2 regions of the Micromonospora halotolerans genome follow, and region 2 is predicted to be linked to the other one. Evidence: riboswitches for the same ligand, from Rfam matches in the RefSeq annotation. Region 2 holds a riboswitch; the other holds the start of a gene.
The links. A riboswitch is a leader RNA that binds a small molecule or an ion and turns the genes downstream of it on or off. The one in region 2 is predicted to bind cyclic di-AMP.

Region 1: linked by a shared signal. The riboswitch ahead of RMN56_RS25240 (transglycosylase family protein) and the one ahead of RMN56_RS19270 (coiled-coil domain-containing protein) in region 2 are both predicted to bind cyclic di-AMP.

What each region holds. Positions count from the first base shown of each region.
Region 1 covers NZ_CP134876.1:5,364,016-5,367,281, reverse strand. Annotated here, with positions in the region: gene RMN56_RS25250 (M4 family metallopeptidase) at 1-531, shown strand, start outside; gene RMN56_RS25245 (YbaB/EbfC family nucleoid-associated protein) at 622-1,083, opposite strand; gene RMN56_RS25240 (transglycosylase family protein) at 1,220-1,924, opposite strand; cyclic di-AMP (ydaO/yuaA leader) riboswitch at 1,930-2,085, opposite strand; gene RMN56_RS25235 (LLM class flavin-dependent oxidoreductase) at 2,435-3,266, shown strand, end outside.
Region 2 covers NZ_CP134876.1:4,044,957-4,048,222, forward strand. Annotated here, with positions in the region: gene RMN56_RS19260 (SRPBCC family protein) at 1-113, shown strand, start outside; gene RMN56_RS19265 (hypothetical protein) at 138-647, opposite strand; gene RMN56_RS19270 (coiled-coil domain-containing protein) at 744-1,820, opposite strand; cyclic di-AMP (ydaO/yuaA leader) riboswitch at 1,826-1,956, opposite strand; gene RMN56_RS19275 (cation diffusion facilitator family transporter) at 2,100-3,014, opposite strand; gene RMN56_RS19280 (HelD family protein) at 3,105-3,266, opposite strand, start outside.

The sequences.
Region 1 (3,266 bases), 1.3 Mb from region 2:
GTGCCGGCGCAGACCGGTGAGGCGACGTGCACGGGCAGCACCCCGACGCCGACCGCCACGACCACCCCGCCGTCGGGCAGCTGCACCGGCCAGAAGCTGGCCAACCCCGGCTTCGAGTCGGGCAACGTGAGCTGGAGCGCCAGCTCCGGCGTCATCACGAACGACACCGGCCAGGCGGCGCACGGCGGCTCGTACAAGGCCTGGCTCGACGGCTACGGCTCGACGCACACCGACACCCTCACCCAGTCGGTGTCGATCCCCGCCGGCTGCCGGGCGACGTTGAGCTTCTGGCTGCACATCGACAGCGCGGAGTCGACCACGACCACCGCCTACGACAAGCTGACCGTGAAGGCGGGCAGCACCACGCTGGCCACCTACTCCAACCTCAACCGGGCCACCGGCTACGTGCAGCGGTCCTTCGACGTCTCGTCGCTGGCCGGCACCACCGCCACCATCTCGTTCAGCGGCGTGGAGGACAGCTCCCTGCAGACCTCCTTCGTCGTCGACGACACCTCGCTCACCCTGAGCTGAGCCACCGGAGCGGCCGGCCGTCGTCCTCCCGACGGCCGGCCGCTTCGTCGTCTCCGCCCGCGGGACGTGGCCGGTCGATCGCGACCGCGGTCAGACCGGGTGGGTCGCGCGGGGGCCGGCTGCGCCGTCGCGGCGGATCCGGGCCGCGACGCCCTCCATGGCCCGGCTGAACCGCTCCATGTCCCGCGCGGACTGCTCCGGCAGGCCGCCGAGCCGAGCGGCGAGGGCGTCCACGTCCGCCCGGGCCGAGGCGCCGACCCGCGCGTCCAGCTCGGTGAGCGCGGCGTTCACGGCCACCACGAGGTGCCCGCACAGGGTCTCCAGGGGCTCCCCGGCCAGCTCCGGGTCGACGGTGAGGGACTCCAGCCGGCCACCCTGGACGGCGACGGCGCGAACCCGGCCGCCGGCCGCATCGCCCTCGGCGCGGAGCAGCTGGGCCGGCGCGCCGTCGGCGTGCTCTACGGCCCGGGACCGCATCGCGGAGAGCGCCTGTTGCGTCCTGGTCAGCAGCTCGTCGAGGCTCGCGGCCGCGGAGAACGAGTCGTTGGTCATATCCGCGCTTTCTTCACGTCTTTCCGAGCACCGTGACGATAGCAACCGGCCCCGGCGTGGAACGCCCGGCCGGGAAACCCCGGCCGGGCGTTCGTGGTGCGGTGGACCGGCCCGCGCGGGCCGGGTCCGGTGGGGCTCAGCGCAGGCGCAGCTTCTGGCCCGGGAAGATCAGACCCGGGTCGTGGCCGACCACGCCCCTGTTGCGCTCGTAGAGGGCGCGCCAACCGCCGGCGACGTCCTTCGCGTCGGCGATCTCGGAGAGGGTGTCTCCGGGCCGGACGAGGTAACTGCCGGCGCCGCCGGTGCTCGGCGTGGTGCGCCGCTCGCCGTGGGCGGCCGGCCGGTCGCCCCGCGACGACCGCTCCGAGGTGGCCTTCTTCGTCGTGGCCTTCTTCGTCGTGGCCTTCTTCGTCGCGGCCTTCTTCGTCGCGGCCTTCTTCGAGCCCGAGTCGCTGGCCGAGTACCTCTTGGTCGAGCCACCCTTCTTGCCGCACACCGGCCAGGCGCCGATGCCCTGTCCGTCGAGGACCTTCTCGGCGATGGCGATCTGCTCGCCGCGGCTGGCCAGGTCGGCCCGGCTGGCGTACCTCTGGCCGCCGTAGCCGTTCCAGGTGCTCCGGGTGAACTGGAGCCCGCCGTAGTAGCCGTTGCCGGTGTTGATGTGCCAGTTGCCGCCGGACTCGCACTGGGCGACGGCGTCCCAGTTGACGCCGGCGGCGCTGGCCGGTGCGGCCGGACCGAGGAGGGCGGCGGCGCCGGTGGCGGCGCCGACGACGAGCGCCCCGACGGCGGTGCGACGCTGCGCGACTCGTCGATGACGGGCGACGTGTTCAGTTGCCATGTGGGTTTCCTCCACGCCGACGAGGTGAGCTGTCGGGTTCGGGCCGAGGAGCCCGGCCGCCGCAGGCGGCTTCACCCCGAGGTGTCGTGCACCGAGGAACGTATGGGTCCCCCGCTCCCGCCCGAGTTCAGGTACCACCGGGCCGGCGGCGGGATTAGGCGTTGCCGGCCCGTGGTGTCCGCGATCGCGAACGGACTCGACGTTAGGAACGGTTTGTCCCGAACGCCCACTTCTTGTGAAGTTCTTCACCCGGCCGAGCGACGACCCCGTCCGTCGGCTTGCGGAACCGTCGAATCTGTCGTAGCGGCGCGGCCGTGGGCGAATTTTCCCAGCTCACAGCAGTTTTCTCGCGTTCCGGCCGAAGAGGACGCCGAGCGGCGCCGGGTCCACCGTGGCGAGTGGCCGCGCCGGGCGTCGTGGACCCCGGAGCCGGTGGGTTCCCCGGCCGCCGGGCAACACGGGGGGCTACCGTGGGCAGGTTCGCGCAAGATCGGCACGAGGCGGCGAGGCATGAGCGACCACGGACACGAGCTGGCCTTCGGCGGCTTCCTCACCCCGAGCGCCGGGCGGCCGGAGCAGGTGGTGGCGCGAGCCAAGCTGTGCGAGCAGGCCGGCCTGGACCTGGTGACCTTCCAGGACCACCCGTACCAGCCCGGGTTCCTGGACACGTGGACGCTGATGTCCTTCGTGGCCGCGGCCACCAGTCGCATCACCCTCGCGGGCAACGTGCTCAACCTGCCGCTGCGCCAGCCGGTGGTGCTGGCCCGCAGCGTGGCCAGCCTGGACCTGCTCACCGGCGGCCGGGTGGAGCTGGGGCTCGGCGCCGGCGCCTTCTGGGAGGCGATCGAGGCGGTCGGGGGCCGGCGGCTCTCCCCGGGCGCGGCCGTGGACGCCCTCGACGAGGCGATCCGGGTGATCCGCGAGGTCTGGGACACCGAGCGGCGCGGCATGGTCCGGGTCGAGGGCGAGCACTACCGGGTGGTCGGGGCGAAGCGCGGGCCGGCCCCGGCCCACCCCGTGCGGGTCTGGGTCGGCGCGTACAAGCCGCGGATGCTGCGGCTGGTCGGCCGCCTGGCGGACGGCTGGCTGCCGTCGCTGGCGTACCTGCCGAAGGGGGCGGCGGAGCTGCCGGCGCTGAACGCGCTGATCGACGAGGCCGCCGCGGAGGCCGGGCGGGAGCCCGGCGCGGTGCGCCGGCTGCTCAACGTCACCGGCACCTTCGCCCGGTCCTCCGGCGGCTTCCTGGACGGCCCGCCGGAGCAGTGGGTCGAGGAACTGGCCGGGCTCGCCCTGGACCACGGCGTCGCCACGTTCATCCTCGGCAGCGACGAGCCGCGCGCCG
Region 2 (3,266 bases):
TCACCCTCTCCGCGCCGGCGCCGCTGTTCGGCTACGCCTTCCGGCAGGCCCGTGCGGCCCACCTCGGCCTGGCCAGCCGGCTCGGCGCCACCCTGGAGGGGCAGGCGTCCTGACCCGGCCACCGGCGGCGGCGCGGCTCAGCCGCGGCGCCCGGCGGACACCGGTCGCCGGACCGTCGGGCGCGCCGGCCGGAGCCGCCCCCACGGCTTGTAGGTGGACAGCACCGTCACGACGAGCAGCAGCGTGCTGGAGACGGTGGGGGCGACCACCAGGTCGACGCGCAGGTGGTCGTCGGCCGCTCCGGCCAGCTCACCGAGGTGCCGGACCCGCGGGGTGAGCAGGAGCAGCACCAGCGTGAGCACCACGGTGGTGACGGCGAACTTCACCAGCACCCAGCGCCAGCGCAGCAGCCCCCACGGGGTGAGCAGCGCGCTGGCGAGCCCGACCAGCCAGACGAGCACGCTCAGCGGGGCGAACAGCCAGGTGACCAGCAGCGCGGCGGCCGGGTAGACCACCTCGGGGTCGGCCCCGCGCAGCCCGGCCACGCCGAGGGCCAGCAGCACCAGGTCGGCGCCGAGCCACCCCAGCGAGGTGACCAGGTGCAGGATGAGCAGGGCCTTGCGCCCGGCGGGGGAGAGTCGAGTCATGCCCCCGATGCTCGGCCGTGGCGGGCGCCGCGTCGTGGGCCGCGCGGCGACACCCGGCCTACGTCGTGGCGCGTAGGCCGGGTGCCGGAGCGCGGATCAGTACACCGACAGGTGCACGTGGTTGGTGTGGTCGCTGGACGGGTCGCCGTTGCCCCCGCTGTACGACTTCCAGCCGCTGCTGGGCAGCCAGATCTGTTTGAACCAGATCACGTAGAGCACGGCGAGCGCGTCGGCGTTGCGGATGAAGTAGGCCGCGAGGTTGTTGCCGTACGTCTTGTCGCCGCCGGTGGCCACGCCGCCGAAGCCGCTCTTCTGCGCGGCGAAGTCGCAGGCCCGCCCCTTCGGGTGCTCGCCCGAGCCGCTGGGCCGGTGGCAGGAGACGTAGCGGGTGAAGCCCGCCGCCTTGGCCTGCTGGAGCGCGTGCAGCGTACGCGGGGTGATGCAGCCGTCGGCCGGGGTCGGGTCGTCGACGCTGCACGACTCCGACGGCCAGGAGCCGTCGGCGTTCCGCTTGGCCGGCTTGGCGTTGGCCGAGGAGGTGCCCTGCACGCTGCCGCCGCCGCTGCTGGACGCCCGGTTGTTCGCCACCTCCAGGGCGCGTTCGGCCTGCTGCTTGCGCTTGGCCATCACCGCGACCTGCTTGCGCTGCTCCTGGATCTCGCCGGTGAGCGCGGTCTGCGTGCGGGTCGCCTTGTCCCTGGTGTCGAGGAGGTCGCGGAGCGCCCGGTCCTCGTGCGCGGCCACCTGCTCCAGGGCCGCGGCGCGGTCCATGAAGCCCTCCGGGCTGGTGCTGCCGAGCAGCGCCGCGGCCGTGCCCAGCCGCCCGGACCGGTACGCCACCCCGGCGATCTCGCCGACCTTCGCGCCGCGCACGGTCAGCTCGGCGTTGACGGTCTTGAGCTGGGCGGTGAGTTGCTGCTGCCGGGTCACCGAGCGGTTCAGCGCGGTGCGTGCGTCCAGCCAGCCCTTGCTGGCCGCGTCGAGCTGGGCGCGCAGCGCGGGGGTGCCGCCCTCGTCGTCGCCGGGCGCGGCGGCGAGCAGGCCGGTCGGGGAAGCGGCCGTGGTCGCCGAGGCGGGGGAGACCGGCGCGGTCACGACGCCGAGGGCGAGCGTCGCGACGAGCAGGGCCGCCAACCGGGCGGCCGTCCGTCGTACAGGTGCCACTGGGGGCATTCACGTGTCCTTCCGTCAACCGCCGACCGGGTTAGCTGACGGGTTCGGGACGGAAGATCCCTACCGCTGACGCGGATGCACCCCACGAACGTGGTTCCCCGGCTCGCCCGTGCGGGCGATTAGGCGCTGGCCACCGCGGGCGCCGCTGGGCGCCGCCCGGCGGGGGCCGCGGTCGAGCCTACCGGCGCTGTGCCGGGGCGGCTCTGCTGGTGGGAGCCGGTGTCCCGGACAAAACCGGCATAGGTGCACAATAACCACTTGGATTTAAGATTGCCCTAATTACCACTCGACTGCGCCGCACGCGCCGGGAGACGCTCCGGGTTCGATCTGCAACGTGGCGTGATCGATGGAGAAGTCCTCGTGCAGGGCGGTACGGGCGGCCGTCAGCACCTCGCCGACCTCGGCGCCGGGGGCCATGGTCAGGTGCGCCGACGCCACCTCCATGCCCGAGGTGAGCGTCCAGACGTGCAGGTCGTGCACCTCGGCGACGCCGGGCACGGCGGCCAGCCGGTCGTGCACGGCGGTCACCTGGAGGTGCTCCGGGGCGGCCTGCACCAGGATCCGGACCGCGGCCCGGCCGAGCCGCCAGGTGCGGGGCAGGATGAACAGCCCGATCGCCACGGCGACCAGCGGGTCGGCCCACCACCAGTCGGTTATCGCGATGACCAGGGCGGCGCCGATCACGCCGAGCGAGCCGAGCAGGTCGCCCAGCACCTCCAGGTACGCCCCGCGCAGGTTGATGCTCTCCTCGGCGCCGGCGCGCAGCAGCGCGAACGCGCCGATGTTGGCGAGCAGGCCGAGCACCGCCACGGCGAGCATCGGCCCGGCGAGCACCTCCGGCGGCTCGCCGAACCGGCGTACCGCCTCGACCAGGACGTAGACGGCCACGGCGCCGAGCAGCACCGCGTTGGCCAGCGCGGCCAGCACCTCCAGCCGGTAGAGCCCGAAGGTGCGCTGCGGGTCGGTGTCGGCGTGCCGGGTGGCGGTGATCGCGGCGAGCGCCATGCCGATGCCGAGGACGTCGGTGAACATGTGCCCGGCGTCGGAGAGCAGGGCCAGCGATCCGGTCGCGAAGGCGGCCACCGCCTCGACCACCATCAGGGCGGTGAGCAGCGCGAAGGCGCCCCAGAGCCGACCACGGTGACGCTGCGCCGCGTTGGCCACCGCGCCGCTGTGGTCATGACCTGCGCCCACGCCCACACCCTCTCGTCCGCCGCCCCGGCCGGGCTCAATCTATGCTCACATCGCTATGTGTGCAAGTGAACGCCGGACGAGGCGCCGTCGTCACCCGACCGGGTCGAGCGTGGTGAGCCGCTGGGTGGCCCGGGAGAGCGCCACGTACAGGGTCCGGACCCCCGACCCCGGATCGGCCCGGATCTCGCTCGGGGCCACCAGCACCACCCCGTCGTACTCCATGCCCTTGGCCTGGAGGCTGGTCACCACCTG